Regions from separate parts of the Streptomyces sp. NPDC050997 genome, predicted to be linked through region 3. Evidence: riboswitches for the same ligand, from Rfam matches in the RefSeq annotation. Region 3 holds a riboswitch; each other region holds the start of a gene.

What was found. Region 3 has a riboswitch for cyclic di-AMP ahead of AB0H86_RS20140 (transglycosylase family protein). Riboswitches for the same ligand answer to the same signal wherever they lie in the genome.
Region 1: linked by a shared signal. The riboswitch ahead of AB0H86_RS30670 (M23 family metallopeptidase) and the one ahead of AB0H86_RS20140 (transglycosylase family protein) in region 3 are both predicted to bind cyclic di-AMP.
Region 2: linked by a shared signal. The riboswitch ahead of AB0H86_RS10640 (C40 family peptidase) and the one ahead of AB0H86_RS20140 (transglycosylase family protein) in region 3 are both predicted to bind cyclic di-AMP.
Region 4: linked by a shared signal. The riboswitch ahead of AB0H86_RS35530 (peptidoglycan DD-metalloendopeptidase family protein) and the one ahead of AB0H86_RS20140 (transglycosylase family protein) in region 3 are both predicted to bind cyclic di-AMP.

The regions. Positions count from the first base shown of each region.
Region 1 is NZ_JBFAGK010000016.1:123,518-125,709, forward strand. It holds gene AB0H86_RS30665 (pitrilysin family protein) at 1-828, shown strand, start outside; cyclic di-AMP (ydaO/yuaA leader) riboswitch at 1,091-1,257, shown strand; gene AB0H86_RS30670 (M23 family metallopeptidase) at 1,271-2,035, shown strand.
Region 2 is NZ_JBFAGK010000004.1:144,674-146,865, forward strand. It holds gene AB0H86_RS10635 (ATP-binding protein) at 1-420, shown strand, start outside; gene AB0H86_RS10640 (C40 family peptidase) at 518-991, opposite strand; cyclic di-AMP (ydaO/yuaA leader) riboswitch at 995-1,206, opposite strand; gene AB0H86_RS10645 (hypothetical protein) at 1,545-1,850, opposite strand; gene AB0H86_RS10650 (ATP-dependent Clp protease proteolytic subunit) at 1,857-2,192, opposite strand, start outside.
Region 3 is NZ_JBFAGK010000008.1:113,064-115,255, forward strand. It holds gene eno (phosphopyruvate hydratase) at 1-218, opposite strand, end outside; gene AB0H86_RS20140 (transglycosylase family protein) at 567-1,271, opposite strand; cyclic di-AMP (ydaO/yuaA leader) riboswitch at 1,275-1,440, opposite strand; gene AB0H86_RS20145 (transglycosylase family protein) at 1,634-2,192, opposite strand, start outside.
Region 4 is NZ_JBFAGK010000022.1:5,448-7,639, forward strand. It holds gene AB0H86_RS35530 (peptidoglycan DD-metalloendopeptidase family protein) at 109-1,041, opposite strand; cyclic di-AMP (ydaO/yuaA leader) riboswitch at 1,046-1,208, opposite strand; gene AB0H86_RS35535 (alpha-galactosidase) at 1,510-2,192, opposite strand, start outside.

The DNA.
Region 1 (2,192 bases), on a different contig from region 3:
GTCGAGTCCATCGACTCGGCGGCCGTACGCGGCTTCTACGAGAAGCACGTCCGCCCGGCCACCGCCACCGTCGTGGTCGTCGGCGACCTCACCGACATCGAGCTCGACGCGCTGCTCGGCGACACCCTCGGCTCCTGGACCGGCTCCTCGGCCCAGCCGCGTCCCGTGCCGCCGGTGACCGCCGACGACACCGGCCGGGTCGTCATCGTGGACCGCCCCGGTGCCGTCCAGACGCAGCTGCTGATCGGCCGCATCGGCCCCGACCGGCACGCGCGCGTGTGGCCGGCCCAGGTGCTCGGCACGTACTGCCTGGGCGGCACCCTCACCTCCCGTCTGGACCGCGTCCTGCGGGAGGAGAAGGGCTACACCTACGGGGTCCGGGCGTTCGGGCAGGTCCTGCGCTCGACTCCGGACGGCTCGGGTGCCGCGATGCTCGCCATCAGTGGCTCCGTGGACACGCCGAACACCGGCCCCGCCCTGGAGGACCTGTGGACGGTGCTGCGCACGCTCGCGGCCGAGGGGCTGACCGACGCCGAGCGTGACGTCGCCGTCCAGAACCTCGTCGGGGTGGCGCCGCTGAAGTACGAGACCGCGGCGGCGGTCGCGGGCACGCTGGCCGACCAGGTCGAGCAGCACCTGTCCGACGACTTCCAGGCGACGCTGTACCAGCAGCTCGCCTCGACCGGCACCGTGGAGGCCACCGCGGCGGCCGTGAGCGCCTTCCCGGTGGACCGTCTGGTGACCGTCCTCGTCGGAGACGCCGCGCAGATCAAGGAGCCCGTAGAGGCTCTCGGCATCGGCGAAGTCTCCGTCGTCTCCGCGGAGTAGCGACACGGAGTAGCGACACGGAGTAAAGGCACGGAGCAGCCACAGCGGAGTCACCACACCTCCGCGAAGTGGCCACAGGTGTGCCCGGGGCCCCGGTGACAGCACAGTCACTGGGGCCCCTCGATGTCCGAATTGGGGGAGAGGTTGCCTGTCTGCCCTGTGGCATGCGCTACAAAAGCCGTGATCCGTTTGGGGATTGAAAGTTGCCCCGCTTAGCGTCATCCGGGCTGTCCGTCAGCCAGTGCGCCGCATCCGCGGCACCGGACAGTCATCGCCGAGTCCCCGCATGGCGCGAGCCAGGGGAGCCGGGGACCCACATGTGAAGTCCCTGGGGTGAATCGGACGCCCGCGCGCACCGCGAGGGGGTCCGTAGGAGACCTTCCTGCTCCGAACCCGTCAGCTAACCCGGTAGGCGAGAAGGAAGGAAAGGACAAGCCACCACATGGCGTTCATGTGCGCCGCCGGGAAGCACCGTCGTCCCAGCCGGATGAAGCGCGGCACCGCCCGCGCGGCGGGTGTCGCGGCACTCACCACCACCGGCGTCATCGGTACCCTGGCCGCCCCGGCGCTCGCCGCCGAGCCCGCGGTCGAGCAGACCGGCCTCACCCCCGTCATCACCATGGGTAATTCGATCGCGGACCAGATCGACGCCCAGGCCGTCGCCCAGAAGCAGGCCGCCGAGGAGGCCGAGGCGCAGCAGAAGGCCGAGGAGGCCGCGCGCAAGAGGGCGGTCGTGGAGGCCACCAAGGCCCGCGAGGCCAAGGAGCGCGTCGCCCGCGAGGAGGAGCGCAAGCGCCTCAACACCTATGTCGCCCCGATCTCCGGCTCGTACGTCTCGACGGGCTACAAGAGCGGTGGCTCCCTGTGGTCCTCCGGCAGCCACACCGGCATCGACTTCCACGCCTCGACCGGCACCACCGTCCACGCGGTCGGCTCCGGCACCGTGGTCGAGGCCGGCTGGGGCGGGTCGTACGGCAACCAGATCGTCATCAAGATGAACGACGGCACGTACACCCAGTACGGCCACCTGTCGTCCATCGGCGTCTCGGTGGGGCAGACCGTCACCCCGGGTCGGCAGATCGGCCTCTCCGGCGCGACCGGCAACGTCACCGGACCCCACCTGCACTTCGAGGCCCGCACGAGCGCCGAGTACGGCTCGGACATCGACCCGGTCTCCTACCTCCGATCGCACGGCGTGAACGCCTGACGCACGCGCCCGTGAACGTCTGACGCGCGCGTCCGTGAACGTCTGACGACGGGCGGCGAGACAACCCGAGGCCCCGGCTCCCCGAGCCGGGGCTTTCGGCGTTTCTGATGCCCGGCTGTCCAAAAAATATCCATGGGTTCCGGCCTGCCATCGGAAA
Region 2 (2,192 bases), on a different contig from region 3:
GTTCCCGCCTCGGTCTCCGCGGCCCGCGCCTATGTGCTCACCACCCTGGTGGAGTGGGGACTGGCGGCGGACACGGACATCGCCGACACCATCCGGCTGATCGTCTCCGAACTCACCACCAACGCCGTACAGCACACCTTCGGACAGTCACCCACCTTCACGGTGGACATCGAGCTCGACCGTGATGAACACCTGCGCATCGGTGTCACCGACAGCCACCCGCGATTCCCCAAACGGCTGCCGGCCGCCGTCCAGCAGGACAACGGCCGGGGCATGGTGATCATCCGTTGGCTGACCGCGGAGTGCGGCGGCAAACTGAGAGTCAGACCCACCAGAGAGGGCGGCAAGACGGTCTCCATCGAACTGCCGTGGTCCGTCCCGGCCGAGTCGGTGCCGGCGGCGGGACAGCAGGAGCCGTAGCGGAGCGGTGGGCGCGCCGGAGGCCGCGAGGCGGTCAGGAATGAAGGCCCCACGGGGGCGACGGCGGGTCAGATCGCCGTCACCCCGCGCGGGAGGGTCACTTGACCCGGCCGTACCAGACGCTCTTCGTCCAGATCTTCTGCAGCCGTACGACGTCCCCGGTCTTCGGGGAGTGCCAGAGCTTGCCCTTCCCGGCGTAGATGCCGACGTGGTACACGTTCGAGCCCGAGTGGAAGAAGACCAGGTCTCCCGCCTTGCGGCTCTTGGAGGTGATGTGGCGCGTCTTGTTGTACTGCTGGGCAGCCGTGCGGGGCAGTTTCTTGCCCGCCTTCTTGAACGAGTACAGCGTCAGTCCGGAGCAGTCGAACCTCTTCGGTCCGGTGGCCCCGTACTTGTACGGGGAGCCCTTCTTGGACGCCGCGACCTGCAGTGCCTTCGTCGCCGGTGTGGCGGCCGCGGCGTCGGAGGCGACGCCCGGGACCACCACCGAGCCGCCGACGGCGGCGATGGCGAAGGCCGAGGCCGTACCGGCCCTGACCATGAGCGACGGGACACGATTGAGCGCAGTCATGCGCAACCCTTCGTCAGCCGCCTGTGAAGGATGACCTGTCGGATTCGGGCTGACAAAGTTGCCCGGCCGCTGACGCGGCTTCACCCCAAGGGCTGCTCGACCCGGTCATGGCGTGACCGTTCCGGCGACCCGTCGTGCCTGGGTCCTCCACTCCTGCCGATCCACTTCTGTCGACCGGTCATCCGGGCGGCGGCAGGACTCGGCGTCCGCCCGGATCGCCCCGCCGTTGTGGCGGGGTCTTGTCGTCAGTCAGGGATCTTGGCTCACGGATGTCCGAAAAACCCAATGGAACCGGGGGTTTGTGTTGTTACTCACCACTCACCCGTTCGGGTGGACACCCCCATGTTCGAAGGGGTGTTGAAGGGCCCGAGGAGGCCTGGACCAGCAGCGGAACGCCCCATTTCGTCCCCGGACTACGCGCGTTGCGCAACCCTGTCAGGCCGAAAAATGGAGGCACGTCTACTCTGATTGGCGGTACCCCGTTTGGTCCGTTTCGGCTCCGGTCCGGACGTCGCGGGAGCGGGTCGGCGCGTCCGGACCGGCTGGGGGTGCGTCAACTGTCGGAGCGCGGCGGCACCGTGACGCGAGCCGTGCGGCGCTCCCCGTCCAGCACGCGCAGCGCACGCGCCAGCGTGTCGGCGTGCAGTTCGGTCTCGCCCCGACGGTGCATCAGCGCCAGCGCGTCCCGCAGTGCGGCCGCCTTGCCGACCAGTGCCTGCGCGGCACGCAGTCCTCGGTACGTGTCCCCGTGCTGCGCCGGATTGATCCGGCCGAGCAGGTCGACCACGTCGAGGTAACGGTCGATCAACTCACCCTCGGCGCTGGTGAGGGCGGGCAGCGGTGGCAGATCGGGCAGCATCGGGGATCACCTCGCTCCGGGTGCGGGACGTGAGGCCTTGCGGCTCGGGATGAGCCGGTCCACCAGGCCGTACTCCACGGCCTCCTGGGCGGTGAGGATCTTGTCCCGCTCGATGTCCGTGTGCACCTGCTCCGACGTCCGCCCGGTGTGCCGTACGAGCATCTCCTCCAGTCGGCTTCGTACCCGGGTCAACTCCTCGGCCTGGATGGCCAGATCGCTGGCCTGCCCCTGGATCGGCTGGGTGAAGGCGGGCTGGTGGATCACCATCCGAGCGCCCGGCAGCGCGTTCCGCTTGCCCGGCGTGCCCGCGGCGAGCAGCACCGAGGCGGACGAGCCGGCCTG
Region 3 (2,192 bases):
TCGATGACGGCGAGGACGGCCTTCTCGACACCCTTGCCGTGGTAGCGGTTGGGGTCACCGTCGCGGAGCTCGATGGCCTCGAAGGCACCCGTGGAGGCACCGGACGGAACGGCGGCACGACCCGTGCTGCCGTCGTCGAGGCCGACCTCGACCTCGACCGTGGGGTTGCCTCGGGAGTCCAGGATTTCCCGGGCTACGACGACGTCGATGGACGGCACGAGCATCTCCTTCTGGGATGTGACGCGGGTACGCGGGGCCGCGAGGCCCGTAGTGCACGGAGTCGCGGTCGGCTCCGCGAGATGAGCCTAACCGCCTTGGGGCGATCGGCCAGCCTGTCACCCACCTCTTGGACAGAACCGAGAGGAAATTGTTTCCGAACGGAACAAAGACCGGCGAGAAAGACCACACGAAGGTCGCGGGAAAGACCGCACAAAAAACCCCGCTCCGGTGCGTACGGGGGAACGCGCACCAGAGCGGGGAGCCCGTGGGGACGGGGGGCCCTCACGAGGCCTTCAGTATGAGGACCACACATGTGAGGGCGCTGTGGTTCGGACGGGCGCCGCGTATTACTTCAGGTGCAGCTGCTGGCCCGGGTAGATGAGGTTGGCGTCCTGAACGATGTCCTTGTTCAGCTCGAACAGCTTCTGCCAGCCGCCCTCGACCTTGTGCTTCGCGGCGATCGAGCCGAGGGTGTCACCCTTGACGACCTTGTACTCCCCGTCACCCTTCTTGACCTTCTTGCCGGTCGGGGTGGTGACGGTCTTCTTGGCCGCCGGACGGTCGTTGGAGCGGGAGGCCGGCTGCTCGCTCGAGCGGTCGGCGGTGCTGTTGGAGGACGAGCTGGAAGAGCTGCTGGACGAGCCGCTGCCGGACGAAGTGTCGGTGCCGCCGCCGGTGGAGGCGCCGGACAGACCCTTGCCGCAGACCGGCCAGGCACCCTTGCCCTGGGCGGCGAGAACCTTCTCGGCGACCGCGATCTGCTGCGTCTTGGAAGCCTGGTTGGCCTGCCCGGCGTACTGCGTGCCGCCGTACGCGGCCCAGGTCGAGGCGGAGAACTGCAGACCGCCGTAGTAGCCGTTGCCGGTGTTGATGGACCAGTTGCCGCCGGACTCGCACTGGGCGACGGTGTCCCACTCGGAGGCGGTGGCGGCGGAGGCGTTGCCGGCCGCCATCAGCGGAGCGGCGATGGCGACACCGGTGACGCCCGCTATCGCGGCGGCGCGGGTGGCCTTGGACGGACGGCGGTGCTTGCCCTGACCGGAAAACAGCATGCTTGATCCCCTCACCGACGCCTACGAGGTGAGCTGTCGGGTTCGGGCCGGTTGAGTTGCCCGGCCGCGTCCCTTCCGGGACGCGACTTCACCCCAAGCCGGTCCAGCTGACTGCTGGGCCCGGCACTTACCTTGGGTCCCCCGCTCCTGCCTACGGCGCTTTACGCGACGACTGTTCCCGTACGGCCACTGGCAGGATTCGGCGTTGCGGCAGACGGGGCTCGTGTTGGCGAGCGGTCCTGACCGTAGACACGCGATCCGCGGAATTTCAAAGACGATCAGGGCTTCTGAGAGTCATCCCACACTTTCACCAAATGGGACATTCAGCGCGAAGTGTGACGTGAACTCCCGTCGGTTTAGCCCTATTCGGCACCAAGTCCAAGGGTCTGACCGGGGGCGATATGACTTGGGTCGGAGCCGATCGCCTGCTTGTTCTCCTCGTAGAGGGCGCGCCACCCTCCTTGGAGGTCAAGGGAGTCGGCGATGGACTCGAGCGTGTCCCCGACGCGGACGGTGTACTCACCGCCGGCGGCGTGACGGCCGGCGGAGGTGCCGGTGTCGGCGGTGTCGGCGGCCGCGTCCTCGTCGGCACTGTCGCCGCGGTGCTTGCCGCCACCGAGGGCTCCGGTGTCGACCAGGCTCGAAGAGCCGCCCACCCGCCAGGAGTTGTCCGAGTCATCCTGTTTTGCCGCACTCGTGGAGGGGCTGTCGGATGCCTGCGAGTCACTGGATCCGGATCCGGAATCAGCGGACGTGCCGGACTTGGCCGAATTGCCCGCCCTGCTCGAACCGTCCGACGGCGCCTCGGAGGAGTCGGAGGGAGTCTTCGACGCGGACGCCGAAGGCGTGCCCGACGCTTCATCCGAGGATCCATTTCCGGACGAACCCGTTGATGAACCATCAGAGCCGAGCAATCCGGAC
Region 4 (2,192 bases), on a different contig from region 3:
AGGAAGGGTTCAGAACATGGCGTGATGGACCCGGACATACCGAAGGCCGGACCCGGGGATCAGGGGTCCGGCCTTCGGCAGCGTGTGGGGCAGGTGGTCGTGAGGGCGTCAGCCGACCGAGACACCCTTCGAGCGGAGGTAGGCGATCGGGTCCACGTCCGAGCCGTAGTCCGGCGTGGTGCGGATCTCGAAGTGCAGGTGCGGACCGGTCACGTTGCCGGTCGCGCCGGAGAGGCCGATCTGCTGACCCTCGGTCACGGTCTGACCGCCGGAGACGGAGAGCGAGGACAGGTGCGCGTACTGCGCGTAGTAGCCGTCGGCCAGCTTGATGACGACCTGGTTGCCGTACGCGCCGCCCCAGCCCGCGGAGACGACCGTGCCCGCACCGACGGCCTTGAGCGGAGTACCGGTCGGGACGACGAAGTCGACACCGGTGTGGTAGCCGCTGGACCACATGCTGCCCGCCACGTGGTAGCCCGTGCCGATGGTGGCGCCGCTGACCGGGAGGGTGAAGCCGTTCGCGGTGCTGGTGGTCACGGCACTCTGAGCGGCGGCCGCCGACTTCTTCGACGAGGACGCGGAGGCCGACTTCGGCTTCGGCTTCGGCGCGGAGGCCGGCTTCTCGGCACCCGTCGCGGCCTTCTTCCCTATCGTGAGCTTCAGACCGGGATGGATCAGCGACGGGTTGTCGCCTATGGCCTCACGATTGTCTTCGTAGAGCTTCTTCCAGCCTCCGCTGACGTTCTGCTCTTTGGCGATCTTCGCGAGATAGTCGCCGACGCGCACCACATAGGTCTTCGCGCCCGAAGTCCGCGCGGCCACCTTCTTTTCGGCCGTCGCCTTTTCGGCAACCGACTTCTTCGCGGTAGTCGCGACGGACGACTGAACGGCATTTCCCGAAAGGGACTGGACACTCGCCGCATGGGCGCCGGTGGCCCCCAGAAGCGGAAGTGCGAGTACGGCGCCGCCAGTTCCGGCGACGGCGATGGAACGAGCGAAGCGCTGGGTCTTCGTGCGGCGGTGCTTACCGTTCGCGGGCATGGCGAATTCCTCTCCGGCGCCTGCGAGGTGAGCTGTCGGGTGCGGACTGGAGATGCCCGGCCGTACCGAAGCACGACTTAACCCCTAGCCTGTTCCGGAGACCGAAACAGGCGGTTGTGCCTGTGGGTCCCCCGCTCCTGCCGTGTGCGGGTGAGTGTGTGCGGTCTCCGGGCGGCGGCAGGATTGGGCGTCCGTCCGGATCGGTGGCGAACGTAAGCGACTAAGACGCAATAGGACAAGCGGGAGGTTGCGTGCGAATGCGTTTTTGTTGATCCCTTACGGAATTCCCAGTCACCCTCAGTAAATCGACAGGGTCGCCCGCACCTCAAATCCCCTTGAAATACATAAGAATTACGTGAACATGACGGGCGACGCACGGTCACGAATATGACGCTGCTCACGCACCGTTCCTCAGATAGCCTCATTTCAGGCTGAGTTGCAATGAAGGTTCTAATTCGGACAGAACTCTCAGATGCGGCGCAGCCGGAGAACCGTCGCATCGAGGTCACCCCGAAGGCCGGTCCGCAGGCCGTGGTGCAACAACACGGCCCCTCGGTGGACTTCGCCCGTTTCGCGGCATTCGTACGACGCCGTCGGGTCAAGTCCGCGCAGCCGCAGCGCCGGCACCGGCTCGCCGTGGCGCTGCGCCTGGAGCCAGGCCAGGACGACCGACTCGTCACCCAGCACGTACTGCACCGCACTCGATCCACCCTCCGGCGGGCGCAGCCGATAGAGGTCGCCGCGCTGCACGACGGGGCGGATCTCCTTGTAGAGAGTCACCCAGTCGCGGGCCTCGGCGAGCTCCTCCTCGGTCCACTCGGCGAGATCCCCGCCGACTCCGAGCACCCCGGCCATGGCGCTGACGAACCGGAACCGCAGTGTGCTGACCCGGTCGTTGAGCTGGGTATTGGGACTGTCGGTGACCCAGGCCGCCATCACGCGCGCGGGGTGGATCTGGCTGAAGCCGTGCTGGATGGCGAGCCGGTCGAGCGGGTCGGTGTTGTCGGAGGTCCACACCTGGTCGGTACGGCTCATGACACCGAGGTCGATCCGCCCGCCGCCGCCCGAGCAGGACTCGAAGGCGACGCCCGGGTGGGCCTGGCGCAGCCGGTCCAGCAGGCGGTACAGCGCGTTCACGTGATCGACCCACA